One region of the Paenibacillus sp. FSL E2-0151 genome, then DNA from elsewhere that is predicted to be linked to it. Evidence: predicted binding sites of a transcription regulator. Region 1 holds the regulator's gene; each other region holds the start of a gene.
The links. Region 1 encodes NrdR, which represses ribonucleotide reductase genes. Its sites were predicted from a motif close to AACACNATATATNGTGTT; they were not measured.
Positions count from the first base shown of each region.

Region 2: the regulator NrdR is predicted to act here: its motif matches at 1,737-1,754, upstream of MHI55_RS11260 (adenosylcobalamin-dependent ribonucleoside-diphosphate reductase).
Region 3: the regulator NrdR is predicted to act here: its motif matches at 2,504-2,521, upstream of MHI55_RS29000 (anaerobic ribonucleoside triphosphate reductase).

Region 1 is NZ_CP150308.1:2,252,585-2,257,956, forward strand. It holds gene mutM (DNA-formamidopyrimidine glycosylase) at 1-386, shown strand, start outside; gene MHI55_RS10485 (MntP/YtaF family protein) at 487-1,302, shown strand; gene coaE (dephospho-CoA kinase) at 1,312-1,908, shown strand; gene MHI55_RS10495 (lytic transglycosylase domain-containing protein) at 1,905-2,468, shown strand; gene MHI55_RS10500 (alpha/beta-type small acid-soluble spore protein) at 2,551-2,772, opposite strand; gene nrdR (transcriptional regulator NrdR) at 2,889-3,356, shown strand; tRNA gene MHI55_RS10510 (tRNA-Ala) at 3,542-3,614, shown strand; gene MHI55_RS10515 (S-layer homology domain-containing protein) at 3,851-5,372, opposite strand, start outside.
Region 2 is NZ_CP150308.1:2,419,128-2,424,499, forward strand. It holds gene MHI55_RS11255 (SNF2-related protein) at 1-1,247, opposite strand, end outside; gene MHI55_RS11260 (adenosylcobalamin-dependent ribonucleoside-diphosphate reductase) at 1,816-4,455, shown strand; gene catA (type A chloramphenicol O-acetyltransferase) at 4,538-5,185, opposite strand.
Region 3 is NZ_CP150308.1:6,542,981-6,548,352, forward strand. It holds gene MHI55_RS28990 (aldo/keto reductase family protein) at 1-296, opposite strand, end outside; gene MHI55_RS28995 (histidine kinase dimerization/phospho-acceptor domain-containing protein) at 450-2,087, opposite strand; gene MHI55_RS29000 (anaerobic ribonucleoside triphosphate reductase) at 2,568-4,529, shown strand; gene nrdG (anaerobic ribonucleoside-triphosphate reductase activating protein) at 4,526-5,035, shown strand; gene MHI55_RS29010 (methyl-accepting chemotaxis protein) at 5,252-5,372, shown strand, end outside.

The DNA of each region.
Region 1 (5,372 bases):
TCCGCGAGGCGGTTGGCAAGCGTACAACCAAAATCAAGGCTGTGCTTTTAAATCAGGCATATGTGGTCGGTATCGGGAATATTTATGTGGACGAGGCTCTATTTCGCGCAGCTATCCATCCCGAGACGATTGCCAAGACACTGACCGAAGCTCAGTTAACGGTGCTTCATGAAGCGATTGTGGCTACGTTGCAAGATGCAGTGAATGCAGGTGGATCTTCCATCAAGTCCTATGTGAATGGACAGGGTGAGATGGGGATGTTCCAGCATCAACTGAAAATCTATGGACGCAAATCAGAACCTTGTACAACTTGTGGTACGTTAATTGAAAAAACGGTGGTTGGTGGCCGTGGCACGCATTTTTGTCCGAACTGTCAGCTGTTGTAACATGAACTGAATGAACGAAATGATGAAATCATAGCACCCTTGGATTCCTCCCTCCATATACTGATATGGCAGAAATAAGCGGGCGTATACCCATACTGGCATCTTCAGTTGGCACGAGTACCGCACAGAGGAGGAGTCCGGGGTGCTGCATCATTTTATTTCATTGCTGGCGCTTGCTTTGGCGCTTAGTTTAGATGGTTTTGGAGTCGGGATTACATATGGGTTACGGAGGACTAAGATTCCCCTGTTATCTATCGCTGTTATTTCGATCTGTTCGGGATTGGTTATTGCCTTGTCGATGCAAGTAGGTGTGTTGTTGTCCCATGTGGTGTCACCGGATATCGCTTCGATCGTGGGAGCCGTCATATTGATAGGTATTGGTGCATGGTCACTGTTGCAACTAATTCGAAAGCAAGGCAAAGAACAGCTGGAAACAGACACTGGAATGGGTGAGGGAACAGAAGCAAAGGTAACTGGAGTGGGAGAAGCACAAGAGAGACTGTCGGATTCAAAGGGCAGGAATCAGGTGCTCGCACTGGATCTGGAGCAGTCGGCTTCAAATGGATCACTGGAACGAATGGTATTTACACTGGAGCTGCGCAAGCTGGGCGTTGTCATTCAGATCCTTCGCAGTCCCTCCAAGGCGGATATGGATAACTCGGGGAGTATATCTGCTCAAGAAGCGATGTGGCTGGGTATTGCCCTGTCTCTGGATGCGTTTGGAGCAGGTTTGGGAGCGGCACTTCTGGGATTCCCTACACTATGGACAGCACTCATTATTGCACTGTTTAGTGGGGCGTTTTTGTCACTCGGCATGAAGGTTGGCCTACGATTCTCAGCTCTGCGCTGGATGCGAAGACTGTCTGTATTGCCAGCGCTAATGTTAATGATTATGGGAATAATGAAGTTGTTATGAGGTGAAACGATGAATATAGGCTTAACCGGCGGGATCGCGACAGGCAAAAGCAGTGTTTCCGCCTATCTCGCCAGTAAGGGAGCGTTGCTCATCGATGCAGACGTTATTGCCCGGGAAGTTATGATGCCTGGGCATCCCGTGTTGGCCGCCGCTGTTAAGCGGTTTGGACAAGCCATACTGAACGAAGATGGAACACTGGATCGGAAAAAGCTTGGAAGTATTGTTTTCGAACAACCAGAGGAACGAAAGGCATTGGAGGCTATCACACATCCGGCGATCCGAAGAGAGATGCGCGAACGGGCTGCTGCATACGCGTTGCAACATCCGGATAAACTTGTGGTATCTGATATTCCTTTGCTCTACGAATCAGGTCTGGAGAACGGTTTCGAGGAAGTCATGGTTGTATATGTCCCGAGATCGGTGCAACGAGATCGCTTGATGAGTCGGGATGGAATGACTGCAGCACAGGCTGAGGCTCGAATGGATGTTCAGATGGATATTGAGCGCAAAAAGCAGCTGGCAGACATTGTCATCGATAACAGCCGCTTATGGACAGAGACGGAGCAGCAAATTGACTCATATCTACAGCGTAAGGGTTTGTTATGAGAATATTGCGTAAGAAACGTGTACTGCTGTTGATGTTTGTGTCCTTTGTACTGGTGTTATTTCTGAATACAAACTGGATGGCATGGTTCTATCCCATACATTATAAGGAAGAGATCCGTGCCCAATCTCAGAGTTATGAGGTTGATCCGTTTCTGATTGCTTCCATTATCAAGGTGGAGACCAATTTTAAGACAAGCAAGGAATCCAAACGAGGTGCCATTGGGCTCATGCAACTGATGCCAGACACGGCGAATTGGATACTGGAACAAGCCAAAATTCCCGACACTTCGCTGGAGGAATTGAAGCACGAGCCTGAACGAAATATTCAATTAGGCACATGGTATCTGCGGAATCTGTCTGATCAATTCGATGGCAATGAAGCAGTTATGATCGCTGCCTATAATGCGGGGCCAGGCAAAGTGAACAGTTGGCTTAGAGATGGTGTATGGGATGGCTCGTTCGATACAGTGAAAGATATTCCGTTTGGTGAGACGCGTCACTATGTACAAAGAGTCATTTACTATTATAATCAGTATGTAAAGATCTATAATACGTTCTAAGTATATAAGTAGAAGCACAGAGCAGGCCGGTTATTCACCGGCCGCTCCATGCTCCTCTGTGTAGCGTATTACGATGCAGATATTATTGGTATTGACCTGCCAATTGCTGTTCTGCAATTGTTACCAGACGCTTCGTGATGTATCCACCGATCGAACCGTTCTCGTAAGAAGTCATGTTACCTTGGTATCCGTCTTGTGGGATGCTGATTCCGAGTTCTTGAGCAACTTCATATTTCATTTGCTCGAGTGCTGCGGAAGCTTTAGTTACCACCAAGTTGTTGGAGTTACCATTGCTTTGTGCCATTGCTGTTCACCTCCTCGCGGGTTGGTAAAAGTATTATGTGTCGGCAATGCGTTTTTCATTACAAAATCAGTACAGGGAATATGTGGTAAAAAGTAAAACGTGGGAAGTGATCTGTTTTGAAGTGTCCTTATTGCGGTTATATGGGTACCAAAGTGCTTGATTCGCGTCCGGCCAACGAAGCAAAATCCATTCGTCGTCGCCGTGAGTGTGAGCAGTGTGCCCGAAGATTTACAACGTTTGAGATGATTGAGGAGACTCCACTGATCGTCATTAAGAAAGATGGCAGCCGGGAAGAGTTTAGCCGGGACAAGATTCTCCGTGGGCTTATTCGTGCCTGCGAGAAGCGTCCAGTCTCCGTAGAGACCCTGGAGATGATGGTATCTGAAGTGGAGAAATCTCTCCGTAATACAGCTGATGCTGAAGTTGAGAGTCGCCAGATTGGTGAGCTGTTGATGGAACAGTTGTTTCCAGTCGATGAAGTGGCGTATGTCCGTTTTGCGTCGGTATACCGCCAGTTCAAAGATATCAATATGTTCATGAAAGAACTGAAATCCCTGTTGTCCAAAGACGATCTGGAGGATTAGTGAAGTGGGTAAAGGGAGAAGAGCAGTCTGGAGTTCCAGTCCGTGTGTACCAGAGAAATCGGTTGTTCTTCTCCAATCACTTTGGATCTTGAGAAAGTGATTGACAGCGAAAGCTGGATTTTATATGATATAGAAGTCGCCTGTGGAACGTAGCAGCGCTGGACAAGTTATCTATTTCATATCCTGGGGCCTTAGCTCAGCTGGGAGAGCGCATCGCTGGCAGCGATGAGGTCAGGGGTTCGATCCCCCTAGGCTCCATAATCAAGAACGCCATCACGTCATGTGATGGCGTTTTTTTGTGCGTGAAATAAATCAGAACATGCATTAATTAATTAGAATTTTTTGGACTTGGGGACAAATATTCTAGATGCAAAAATAGAGGGTTTAAAGTCCTGACTGTGGAGTTGTCAAAAAAAGTACAGTTGGAAAACAAGGAGCCCCTTCCGGCTGGATATTGTCCAACCGGAAGGGGCTGCATTTTTCTGTATACGCTTTCACTTAGCTAGATATTCAACGAACCTTACAAAGATAGTGGCTACTTCGGCGCGTGTGGCGGTGGCTTTGGGAGCAAAAAAGTTGTCCGTCTTGCCTAATACAATGCCGATGCCTTGTAGCGCCTGAACGGCCTCCAACGCCCAAGAGCTGATCTCACTCTCGTCCGTGAAGGACTTAGAGTGGCTTTCAGGTATCTCATAGCCTTTGTACTTCATGTAGTTGTACAGTATCACCAGCATCTGCTCACGCGTCATCGGTGAATTGGGATTAAACAGGTCTGCGTTTGTACCTTTAACTATGCCTTTTTCGGCTGCCCACTCGGCTGCCGCGGTGTACCATTGTCCGTCCGTCACGTCGTTAAAGCGGGAACTCGTATAGCTGGACAGGTTTACGTTCTCAAGATTAGACAGTACCTGCACGAACATTGCACGCGTCATTGCGGTGCCGGGTGAGAACGCCGTGGACGTGGTGCCGTTGAAAAGATCGTATGTGTAGGCGAAATTTATATCGTTGTAGAACCAGTCGTCCATGTTGGCATCCCTGAAAGGATTGCCCGATATCACGAGGAAGCCCAGTGGGGTGGCGTCATCAAATGCCAGCTCCGTACCCTCACGGATGTTCAGCGACATGCCGTTATCTAAGCTAACTTTTGCGCCGCTCGGTCCTACCACAACCGCTCCGCCGCTCTGTATCTTCGATCCGCCGTGAATATCCACACGGTTGCCGTTTGGCAGGCCCACATGCGCGTCTTTGCCGCCTACTGTAACCGTACCGTCGCTCGCGATCGTCGAGCCGCCCGAAATGGTTACTATGCTGTTGCCGCCGGGTAGTGTCACTTCGGCGCTCTTGTCTGCCGGAATGGTTACCTTACCGTTTGAGTCTATCGTTGTGCCTTCGGGTACCTTAATCTTGGTCCCGTCTTTGGTCGCAAGCTCGCCACCGCCGGGGAGGGTGGTGTTGCCGTTTTTGTCTGTGACCGCGGGTTTATCCTTCGGTGTATTCACTGTGTAGGTCGACTTCAACGTTCCAGCGTCTGTCCCGGTGCCCGTATTGTCGGTGTTGCCCGTATTACCGATGTTGCCGGTATTTCCGGTGTTGCCCGTATTGCCGCCAGAATCAGGCACAGTGGGAGTCGTCGTCTTCATCGGCGTCGTCGTAGCACTTATCTCCGCGCCGTCGCCCTTCGCGTTCATCGCGATGATGGTGAAGTTGTAGCCTTGGCCGTTTGTCAGGTTCTTAAAGGTATATTTGGTCTCCGTCGCATCCAGTGTGACCGGCGTCACGTTGCCATACCATACCTTGTAGCCCAAGATCGCACTGCCACCGTCGTCAGCAGGGGCGGTCCAGCTCAATGTGACCTGTCCGTCACCGGCTGTCGCCTTGAAGCCGCTCGGAGCACTGGGCACGACCGGTTTTCTCTGCGCGAACATCCAATCAAAGACGTCTGTGTAGTCATTGTTCCAAACTGGCAAGTTAGAGGACTGCGCCGTGGGAGCTATGCTCCAATTCCCCATAGTTATC
Region 2 (5,372 bases), 170 kb from region 1:
GCCGTAAGCCCATTGTTGCGGAAATAGTTTAGCAGATACTCCTGCGTGGCCCGGTATTCGGTGAAGATAATTACTTTTTCATTCATGTTCCGAACCAGTTCCATCGTTTTCTCCGCTTTGGTATTCTCCTTGATCGCTTTAATATGGGCAACGAGTTCCCAAATCTTGTCCCGAAGGGGAGAGTCCAGCGGAAGTTTCTTCGACAGATTAACCAGCGTCACGAATACAGCATCCCGACTGCTGCACACTTCACGCTGCAATGTAACAAGGGAGAGCATGCTGCTCAGGTTGCCGCCAGCTTCCTGGTACTGGTCTTTAACAAAGGAAGTCACGCCATCATAAAGCGCTTGTTCTTCGGGCGATAGTTGCAGATTCACGTTGGAGACATTCCGTTTGGTAAATTGAACAGGGCCTTCGCCGCGGCGGTTACGAATCATGACTTTGGATAACTCGTTCTTAAGCTGTTCCTGATTTTTCGGAACCCGTTTGTCTACAACAAAGTTGGCCGCAAAGTCACCCTGACGACCCAGTTGACCGGGCTTCAGCAGGTTGATCAAATTGAACAATTCACTCATATCGTTCTGCACAGGTGTAGCTGTAAGAAGCAGACAATACTTTTTGCGCAATTTCAGCATGAATTGATAGTTGGTTGTTTTCTTGTTTTTGAGCTTATGAGCCTCGTCAATAATAATCATGTCGTAATCAGTATTCAGCAGCATATCTTTATGCGGGTCACGTTTGGCTGTATCCATGGAAGCAACAACCACTTCATTCTGCCAGGAATAGGCCTTTTTCTGGGCAATAGCAGGGATGCCAAATTTTGAATTCAACTCCCGTACCCATTGCAACACAAGAGAGGCTGGCACGAGAATGAGTACCTTGGATACGAGACCCCGAACCATATATTCTTTCAGAATGAGACCGGCTTCAATGGTTTTGCCCAGACCCACCTCATCGGCGAGAATGGCCCGGCCTGACATTTCAAATAATACTCTGCGTGCAGTGTCCATCTGGTGAGGGAGTGGGGTAAGGCCTTGTAGATGCTTGAGACATTGGATCTCGTCAAAATTGGGAATAAGGTTGGTCTCTTCGGCTTGAATGCCGAGTTGAAAGAGTCGGTAATCCCCCCAAGGACCTCCTTTATCCAGTCGTGATTCCAATTGATTAATCCAGGTCCGATCAAATTCCAACGGAACGGGCAGCTCGGCTACAGGTTGATTCATGTGGTGCGGGTTTTTCCGGTTCATGGTGTTTCCTCCCCTGCCATACGTGATGACGTTTTATTCGTAGGTAATAGTATGGACGAATGAGAGTCAGTTCATAACTATGTGGGTTCAAATAAGGAATATTTACACTTGTCAATCCGATGACAGAATAACCTTCCAATCGCTGTTATCCCCAGATTTTTTTTGATTCCCTTGTCCAAAGGGGGAAAACCCGGGGATAGCGTATGCTTTCGATGCAGCTTTCTTTCAGAAAGCTTTTAGGCCAACGCTTCGCTTTTTCAGGTTTTTTCTGTCCTCTCCGTTGACGTGCAAATGATTAGTTTAACTTATATTGAACCCAGAAATTTAGTAAAGGCACATGTTTTTTCTGTGCCAAAAAATTCACTGATGTCGTATTCATGCGTATGAGGGTGTGTGAAGAAGTTTGTCCGAACAGGGGAGTCTACAAAATAAGGTCTGTGATAAAAGTCATATGTAAAATCAATATATGGTGTATTATACTGAATTTATATCACTATATGTGGTGTATCGTCATAATTTACTCATATAGTGAACATGGAGCTTTATACCGGGGAGGTTGAATGTAGCGATGAAATCGAACCAACGATCGTACCAATTAGAAGGACTCAGCGAAAAAATATTTCTGGACCGATACGCTTGGAAGGACGCTGATTCGAATCATGCCAAGGTCGGAGATGTGGTATTGGTATTAACGAAGGATGATCCGAAGTTCCCAACCAAGGAAGTGGGCGAAATCATAGAACGTCAGGGTCAGCTTGTACAGGTAAGAACTCGAAGCGGAGAGATGATCGAGACAAGTGTGGAGAAATTGACACTCAACATAGAAAAAACACCGGAAGAGATGTGGGACCGTCTTGCCAAAGCGATGGCTTCTGTCGAATCCACAGCTGATAAGCGGGCAACGTGGGAGTCCAAGTTCCGCTCTGTGTTGGAAGATTGGAAGTTAGTACCCGGAGGCCGAATTGCTGCAGGTGCGGGGGCAAGCGATGAGTTGACACTTTTCAATTGTTATGTCATTCCGTCTCCGCAAGACAGTCGGGGTGGAATCATGAGAACCTTGACCGAGATGACGGAGATTATGGCACGTGGGGGAGGTGTTGGCATTAATTTGTCCTCTTTGCGTCCTCGCCGAGCGGTGGTGAAAGGTGTCAACGGATCATCCAGCGGTTCCGTATCGTGGGGCGGATTGTTCAGTTATACGACTGGACTGATTGAACAGGGCGGAAGCCGCCGGGGTGCGCTCATGCTGATGATGAATGACTGGCATCCAGATGTGCTTGATTTTATTACCGTGAAACAAACGATGGGGCAGGTGACCAATGCCAATCTGTCTGTATGTGTGAGCAACGCATTTATGGAGGCTGTCAAGCAGGACGGAGATTGGGACTTGGTTTTCCCCGATACGAACGATCCGGACTACGACATCGAGTGGAACGGGGATATGCAGCAATGGAAAGCCGCAGGTCATTCGGTGGTGCACTATCGTACACTGAAGGCGCGCGAAATCTGGCATACCATTATTGAATCAGCCTGGAAATCGGCAGAGCCCGGTGTGGTATTCATGGAGTACTACAACCAGATGTCCAACAGCTGGTACTTCAATCCGATTATCTGTACTAATCCTTGCGCAGAACAGGGTCTGCCTGCCTGGGGTGTATGTAATCTGTCTGCCATTAATCTGTCCAAATTCTACGATGAAACAAATCATGATGTGGCATGGGATGAACTGGCGGAAACCACTCGTATCTCGACTAGATTTTTGGACAATGTCATCGATGCAACACCATATCATTTTGAGGAAAATAGACTGAATCAGCAGCGTGAACGCCGGGTTGGGCTTGGCACCATGGGACTGGCAGAGCTGATGATTAAGCTGCGTATTCGATACGGCAGTCCTGAATCTCTTGTTTTTCTGGATAGACTGTATGGATTCATGGCGAAGGAGGCCTATCTGGCATCGGCAGAGATTGCAGCAGAGAAGGGAGCTTTCCCAGCTTTTGAAGCTGAACCGTATTTACAGAGTGGATTCATGAAAAACATGGTTGCGACGTACCCTGAAGTGGGAGAGGCCATCCGTAAACAGGGCATTCGAAATGTCACACTGATCACACAAGCGCCAACGGGAAGTACAGGTACGATGGTGGGCACATCAACAGGTATTGAGCCGTATTTCGCCTTCAAGTATTTCCGTCAAAGCCGTCTAGGTTATGATGAACAGTTCGTACCGATCGCACAAGATTGGCTGGATGAACATCCTGGTGAAGCTTTACCAGACTATTATGTGACGGCGATGGATTTGTCGGCTGAGAATCACATACGGGTGCAGGCAACGATTCAGCAATGGGTGGATAGTTCGATCTCGAAGACGGCCAACTGTCCGGCTGATTTTACAATGGAGGATACGGCTGAGCTGTACGAACTGGCCTTCGACCTTGGCTGCAAAGGAGTAACGATATACCGTGATGGCAGCAGGGATGTGCAGGTGTTGTCCACGTCGAAGAAGGAAGAGACCCAAGGTGAAGATCAGAACACGGCGGAAGCTGAAGAGAAGACAGTCGTATCTGCTATAGAAAACCCGAATAATGCTGAAGTACAGGCAAGTGATGGAACTTCGAATAGCCAGGTTGGTGTTAGAACGCATTCTTCCGATCAAGCCCCGTCCTCTTCTACAGTGCTGGATAAACAATACAGAAGCCGTCCTCAAGTACTGCGCGGTGCGACATACAAAATCAATACGCCATTCGGGATGGCTTACATTACGATCAATGATCTGGAGGGAACGCCGGGTGAGATCTTCCTGAACGTGGGCAAAGCGGGATCGGACGTGTTTGCCATGGCTGAGGCACTCGGTCGAGTGTGCTCTCTGTTCCTTCGATACGGAGATCATGGGCACAAGGTTGAACTGTTGATCAAACATCTCAAGGGAATCGGTGGTTCGGGAGCGATTGGCTTCGGGGCCAACCGGGTGGAATCGATTGCTGATGCAGTCGCCAAAGCATTGGAATGTCATGTACAGAGCGATGTGCAGGAGAACGAAACTGGAGCATTAATAGAACAGAATCAAGTGGAGAGCACGTATCCAGAAGTGGAGGATCAGAAAACCTTTATCGAATCGAGAGATTTATGTCCTTCATGCGGCTCGGCATCCCTGATGAATGTGGAAGGTTGCAAAACATGCAGCAACTGTGGGTACAGTAAATGCAATTAAATATCTTTTGAAAAAAAGAGAAAAAGAAAGGCACTCCTGACTCCATTACGAAGTCAGGAGTGCCTTTTTGTCATTTAGATAACTAACACCAATCTTGGCATCGATCTGCAAGTGATTGCAATTCATTAAATACAACACCAGCATGGTAGCCGTCGCACACGGCGTGATGTAACTGAACGGATAAGGGAAGATATACTTTATCGTTCTGTTGAACATATTTCCCCATCGTGAAAATAGGCAACAAGTAGGTTCCCTCGTTGTAAATATTCAGATTAAATGCCGTAAAGTTCACCCAAGGAATACTGGAAACGGGAAAAGTATTTGGCGGTTCAGTGGGTTTGGCAACAAATTGTTTGTGATCTTTGTAATTCTTCATATCTTCCAGATAACGAATGTGGAACGTCTCGAAATCTTCATGGAATGCTGTCCAGATCGTTGAGAAACTCTTGTTGTCCTCATGAAAAATCGTATAATTCGGAGACATTTCGTCCCAGTAGCCCAATCTCCCCTCGGCATCAAAACAAGTTCGAAATTCCCTGTGTGCATTGACGACCGTAGAGATCATATGAATAAGAGCCGGATAGAACTTCAATCCTTTAAGCTTCAGTTCGTTGATCAATAGAGTGATATCCAGATTAGCAGTTATGCTGTAGGTACATCTGACCTGATTCAAGTAGTGGTCAAAGTATGGCTTTCGATCCCACTGATCTAACACGATTGAATTAAACATAAGTTATAACCTCCTAAATTTGAATAATGGATTTATTTAGGAGGTATATTTGACTGATTTGACCATATCCTATCACATTCCCAGTATCGTATTTTTAGAAATTGACCATTTCAGTATACCATGATAGTGAATATGTCGCTTATAGCGAAATCGTTTGCAAAACGCTTTTTCAACCTGTTTCTTTCCT
Region 3 (5,372 bases), 2.8 Mb from region 1:
ATATGTTTGCGAGACAACCCCTGGTCATTCGGACCATCACCCATTTTGCCAAATACTTTGGTTGCAAGTACATAAGAGTCACGGGAATATGCTTTGAGCGTCTGCCCCAGCAGTTCTTCTGCTGCACCCCGTTCGTATACATTGGCAGTATCAAAAAAGTTAATGCCTTCATCAAATGCAGTTTCAATTGATTTCACCGCATTCTCACGTTCCACATACCCTCCGTACGTCAGCCAGCTTCCCAGGCTGATCTCGCTTACTTTCAGTCCGCTTCCACCTAATCTGCGATAATCCATTGATTGCATATCCTCCTCTGTTGGTTATAAAGATGAAGTTCACTTTCTATTGTAACGTAACCAGCTCGGAATAAAAGGGCTTTGGCTCAGAAAATGGAAAATGAAAAAAAGCGCACCTATAAGGTGCGCCGAATAAAGATCTATGATCATGATCTAAGGCAAAGTAATGCTCAATGCATTCAACAGATCAGCCTGTCTGACCGGCTTGGTCAGAACAGCATCAAAGGCTTCTGCTTCATGCAATTCAATGTGCATACCATAAGGAACAAGAACAATGACGGGCAGATTCTGCAGTCGCTGTTTCAGTTCATGTACAAAATCGACCGCACCGCCTTCCATTAATCCCATATCCACAACGGCTACATCCGGCATGAATCCTTCCTTGATCCAATCATGCGCTAATGTCACACCCGAGGTCATGTGTACATCCATCTCCCACCTACGCATCAGGGAAGAGACACCTTGCAAAATATCAGGGTCCTTGGCAAGCAACACCTTTTTCCCTTTTAACCGCTGCTGAACACTTGCGAGTTGAGGTAACTCCCAGTATCTGCGCAACGGAAGGGAGATGTTGAATTCCGTCTCATTTTCCTTCACACTGCTCACCTGAATACGGCCATGCATGAGAATGGCAAGATTCTGGCTTACAGCTAAACCCAGATTGCTTCCAATCAGTTTTTGGATATTCAAATTTTCATCTTGGCTGTTAAAGGTTGGTGTCTTCTTGTCCGATAACATCTGACCCGTGTACTTCACCTTGAGCTGAAGTGTACCGGTCTCCTCCAATTCTTCTCCGTTCACCACTGCTGTGATCAGAACGGAACCTTCACGCGTTGAATCGAGAGCATATTGAATGACGTGTGCAAGCAACTGTCCAATCTTGACTTCATCACCAACGAACACTTGAGATACATTCAGTTCAAGATTTAATCCCAGCTCAATGTTCTTGCCCGTCGCAATCCCGGCATAGAGATACACGGTATTCTCAATGGTACCTACCAGATCAAACGGATCATCATGTATAACCGTTTTACCTGCTTCATTTATGTTGAAATTCATCATATTATTCAGCAAGGAAAGCAGAATATTGCCGCTTGTCTCAATCATGTTCACATATTCGGACTGCTCCTCAGGCATATCCGGTGTGCGCATCAGATCTGTCAGTCCCAAAATACCGTTCAAAGGATTGCGAATCTCGTGACTCATTAGCTTCAACATCTGTGTTTTGGTCATAGCCTCAGATTCGGCACGTTCTTTCTCTGCCTGGAGCTGTTCTTGCATTTGTTCCGAATCACTCAATTTCTGCTCCTGAACATGCAACGTGCTTTCCAGATCAACAACATAACCCAGGAATACAGCCATCGCCTTCAGTGTCTTCATATCGGTTTCGCTGATCACATAACCAGGATCATCCATCAGACAGATGGTGCCAAATGTTTCGCCCGATCTTCTCATAATAGGCACGCCCACGAAGAAGCGATTGCCAAGTCCGCTCGTAACGCCCATGGATCGTGTCATCGGATGTTCACATGTATCCGGGATCGTAAGCACGTTACCGTTGTCTCTTAATACCAGGCTGCAATATGAATCCGTAAATGGAAGTGCACTGCCTTTAACAACTAACTCTTCCGTACGATTAAAGGCCTCCAAAATGACATTGGTCACCCCGTCATTCGTGGCAACAAAGATGGTATTGACCTTCAATATACCACTTAATACGTCTACGATATGAGCCGCAGCTTCCTTTATATCTTCATAGAAGCCTCTTGTAATGCCTTCTGCCGTCCCCATGATTCACCCCTCTTATCTTAGCTGCACTTTCAAATCTGTATTTCAGAATGTTTAATCACGTACAGGGGTCATCAAAAATCCGAATAGCTGTCACAATCTATACTTATATGATTAACACCGTAGAAGTATAAGAGAATCATACTCCCTGCCTATTGCCCATTTGTGGACAAAAGCAGGTCTTAAACGGATGGTTTAACGACCGCGAATTCATTGCAACTCGCCTTTTCAGCTTGATTAGAGTCCATCTTGTCCGACTTCGGATATTATACTTGCAGAATAACTAGAAATTATACGCTTCCGCTCAGACTTTGGAAACCTTTATCCGCAGCAATTAAAGGAAAGTCCACTTTGCCCACTACGTTGTGTGACCATTATCACACCCAAAAAACCACATATAGTTTATAAATGGATAATACGAATCTACATATAGTATTTAACGTGAATTAAATGATAACCAAATCATTTTAGGAGGAACCTTACATGAACATGCTTGAGTATGCCACTCCACCGGCATCCGATCTATTATCCGACCTGGGAAGACGCATTATTGGCGCAGAAGACGCCGATACGCTGAGGGAAAATGCAAATCTGAACGGGGACTCCTTCAGCGGCAAGATGAGCAGGCTCGGTTCGGAGACAGCCAAGTGGCATGCTCTGCGTCATGTGTTGCCGGAAGAGCTTGCCCAAGCTGTGGAGAATGGGGATCTGTATGTACACGATCTGGATCAGTATGCACTTGGAACGACCAACTGCATCTTTATCCCGTTTGACCGTCTCCTTGCTGCGGGTTTCAATACAGGCAACGGATCGGTTCGCACACCTCAGACGATCATGTCTGCAATGGCCCTGGTTGCGATCATCTTCCAATCCCAGCAGAACAGTCAATATGGCGGTGTATCGGCCAATAAGATTGACTGGGATTTGGCCCCTTATGTACAGCGATCGTTCCGCAAACATTATCGCAAAGGGCAACGCCTCTTTGGTGAGCATGCCCTGCTTGAGGATGAACAGCTTTATCTGGACAGCATCGAAGCGAAAAATCAGTGCCCGCGCGCATATGCCTTCGCCTATGAAGAGACTGAGCTGGAGACAGGACAAGCTGCTGAATCACTGATTCATAACTTGAATACAATGAGCAGCCGGGCAGGTGGTCAGATTCCATTCACTTCACTGAACTATGGATTATGTACTTCAGCGGAAGGAAGGTTGGTATCGCGTTCATTGCTCGAAGCAACCATCCGTGGCCTGGGCAACGGGGAGACTCCCGTGTTCCCTCAACATATTTTCCAATGTAAACAGGGGATCAATCAGGCTCATGGAGAGCCGAACTATGATTTGTTCCGCCTCGCAGTCACCTGTTCATCCCGGCGGATGTATCCCAACTTTGTCAATGTTGATGCTTCGTTCAATCTGCCTTTCTATCATCCGGAAGATCCGGATACGATCATTGCAACTATGGGATGCCGCACACGTACACTGGCTGACCGGTTTGGTCGCAATCGTCAAAGTGGCAAAGGTAATCTGTCCTTCAACACCATTAACCTCGTGAAACTCGGCATCCGGTTTGGCATCTGCCAAGGTGCCAGAGCTGTCGCTGACAGTGCGGGATTCTACACTGCTTTGGAGTCGGTTATGCATAATGCCACTTCCGGCCTGCTGCATCGCTACCGAATTCAGACAGCACAGCCTGCCAAGGCATCGGACTTCATGATGCGGGAGGGTGTATGGGAAGGTGGAGAACAGCTTGGCCCGAACGAGCCGGTTGCCGATCTATTAAAACATGGAACATTATCTCTTGGTTTTATCGGTCTTGCGGAATGTATGACAGCTCTCTATGGGCGCCATCATGGGCAGGACCCACATGTACACCACGAAGCGCTCAACATTATTCGGACCATGAGAGAGTTCTGTGACCGGATGAGCGAGCAGCATAACTTGAATATCACACTGTTTGCCACACCTGCTGAAGGGTTGTCCGGCAAATTCACGAAGATCGACAGAGAACGATACGGCCTCATTGCTGGGGTTAATGATCGTGAGTATTATACGAACTCATTCCATATCCCGGTATACCACACTCTTCCAGCTTATCGGAAGATTGAACTGGAGGCCCCGTTCCACACTTTATGTAACGCGGGTGCAATCTCCTATGTGGAGCTTGACGGAAACGTTCGGGCCAACACCGCAGCTTTCCTGCGAATTGTGCAGTATGCACTGGCGCAGGATATCGGTTATTTCTCTATTAATCATCCGATTGATCGCTGCCCTGCATGTGGTTATGAAGGCGTCATTGGGGATGTATGCCCAGGCTGTGAAGCCCACGAGAACCATGTGCACTTCCAGCGGTTACGCCGCGTAACTGGCTATCTAACCGGAGATTACAAAGTACGCTTCAATGCTGCGAAGCAAGCCGAAGTGCGGGATCGGGTGAAGCACCGGTGAATCTATATGGTTACATCCCGGAATCGGTGAATGAAGGGACAGGCCTGCGTGCTGTGTTGTTCATCAGCGGATGTGGTCACGCCTGTCCAGGCTGCTTCAGTCCGGATTCGTGGAGCTTTCGAGCGGGTGAGCCCTTTACAGAGGAGCGGCAGCAGCAGATTCTGCATGAAGTGACGAGTCATCCATTGCTGGATGGCGTTACGTTGTGTGGTGGTGATCCCTTTTTCTCGGCAGCAGAATGTACGTCTTGGGTCCAGCAGCTCCGAGCTGCACGTCCTGATCTGACGGTATGGGCCTACACGGGATTCGAATATGAAGAACTGATTACCGACCCTGCGAGAGCGGAGCTTGCCCAGTTGTGTGATGTGATTATTGACGGGCGATACGTTGAAGCGGAGCGTGATGTCTCCCTTCCCTTCCGCGGCAGTCGGAATCAACGTTTGATTGATGTCAGTGCAACACTAGCCACTCGAACCATCGTTACAATACAGCTCAGTATGCTGTAAACATTGGTTTTATTCCCCTCACCAACTAACAAGGCACGGGTCCCCAGCGGACTCGTGTCTTGTTGGCGTATAGTGGTCTGCTTTAAGAAATAGGTTTTATCCATTCTCTCTATTTTCTTCTCTATTGCATGACGATATATAATATAGGTAGTTACTAAGTTAGCATTTAAAATTTAACCGTTTACATAAGGTAACCAGGGAGGAATCATCTTTTATATGGATATTGTTCAAGCATTAATTACATGTATGCCTTTCTTTCGAGATACGATTCGTCAGGATGTAACCCTCTCCGTTATTGATCATGAGAAATTCCTATATTTCTCAGCAGGGGAATCGT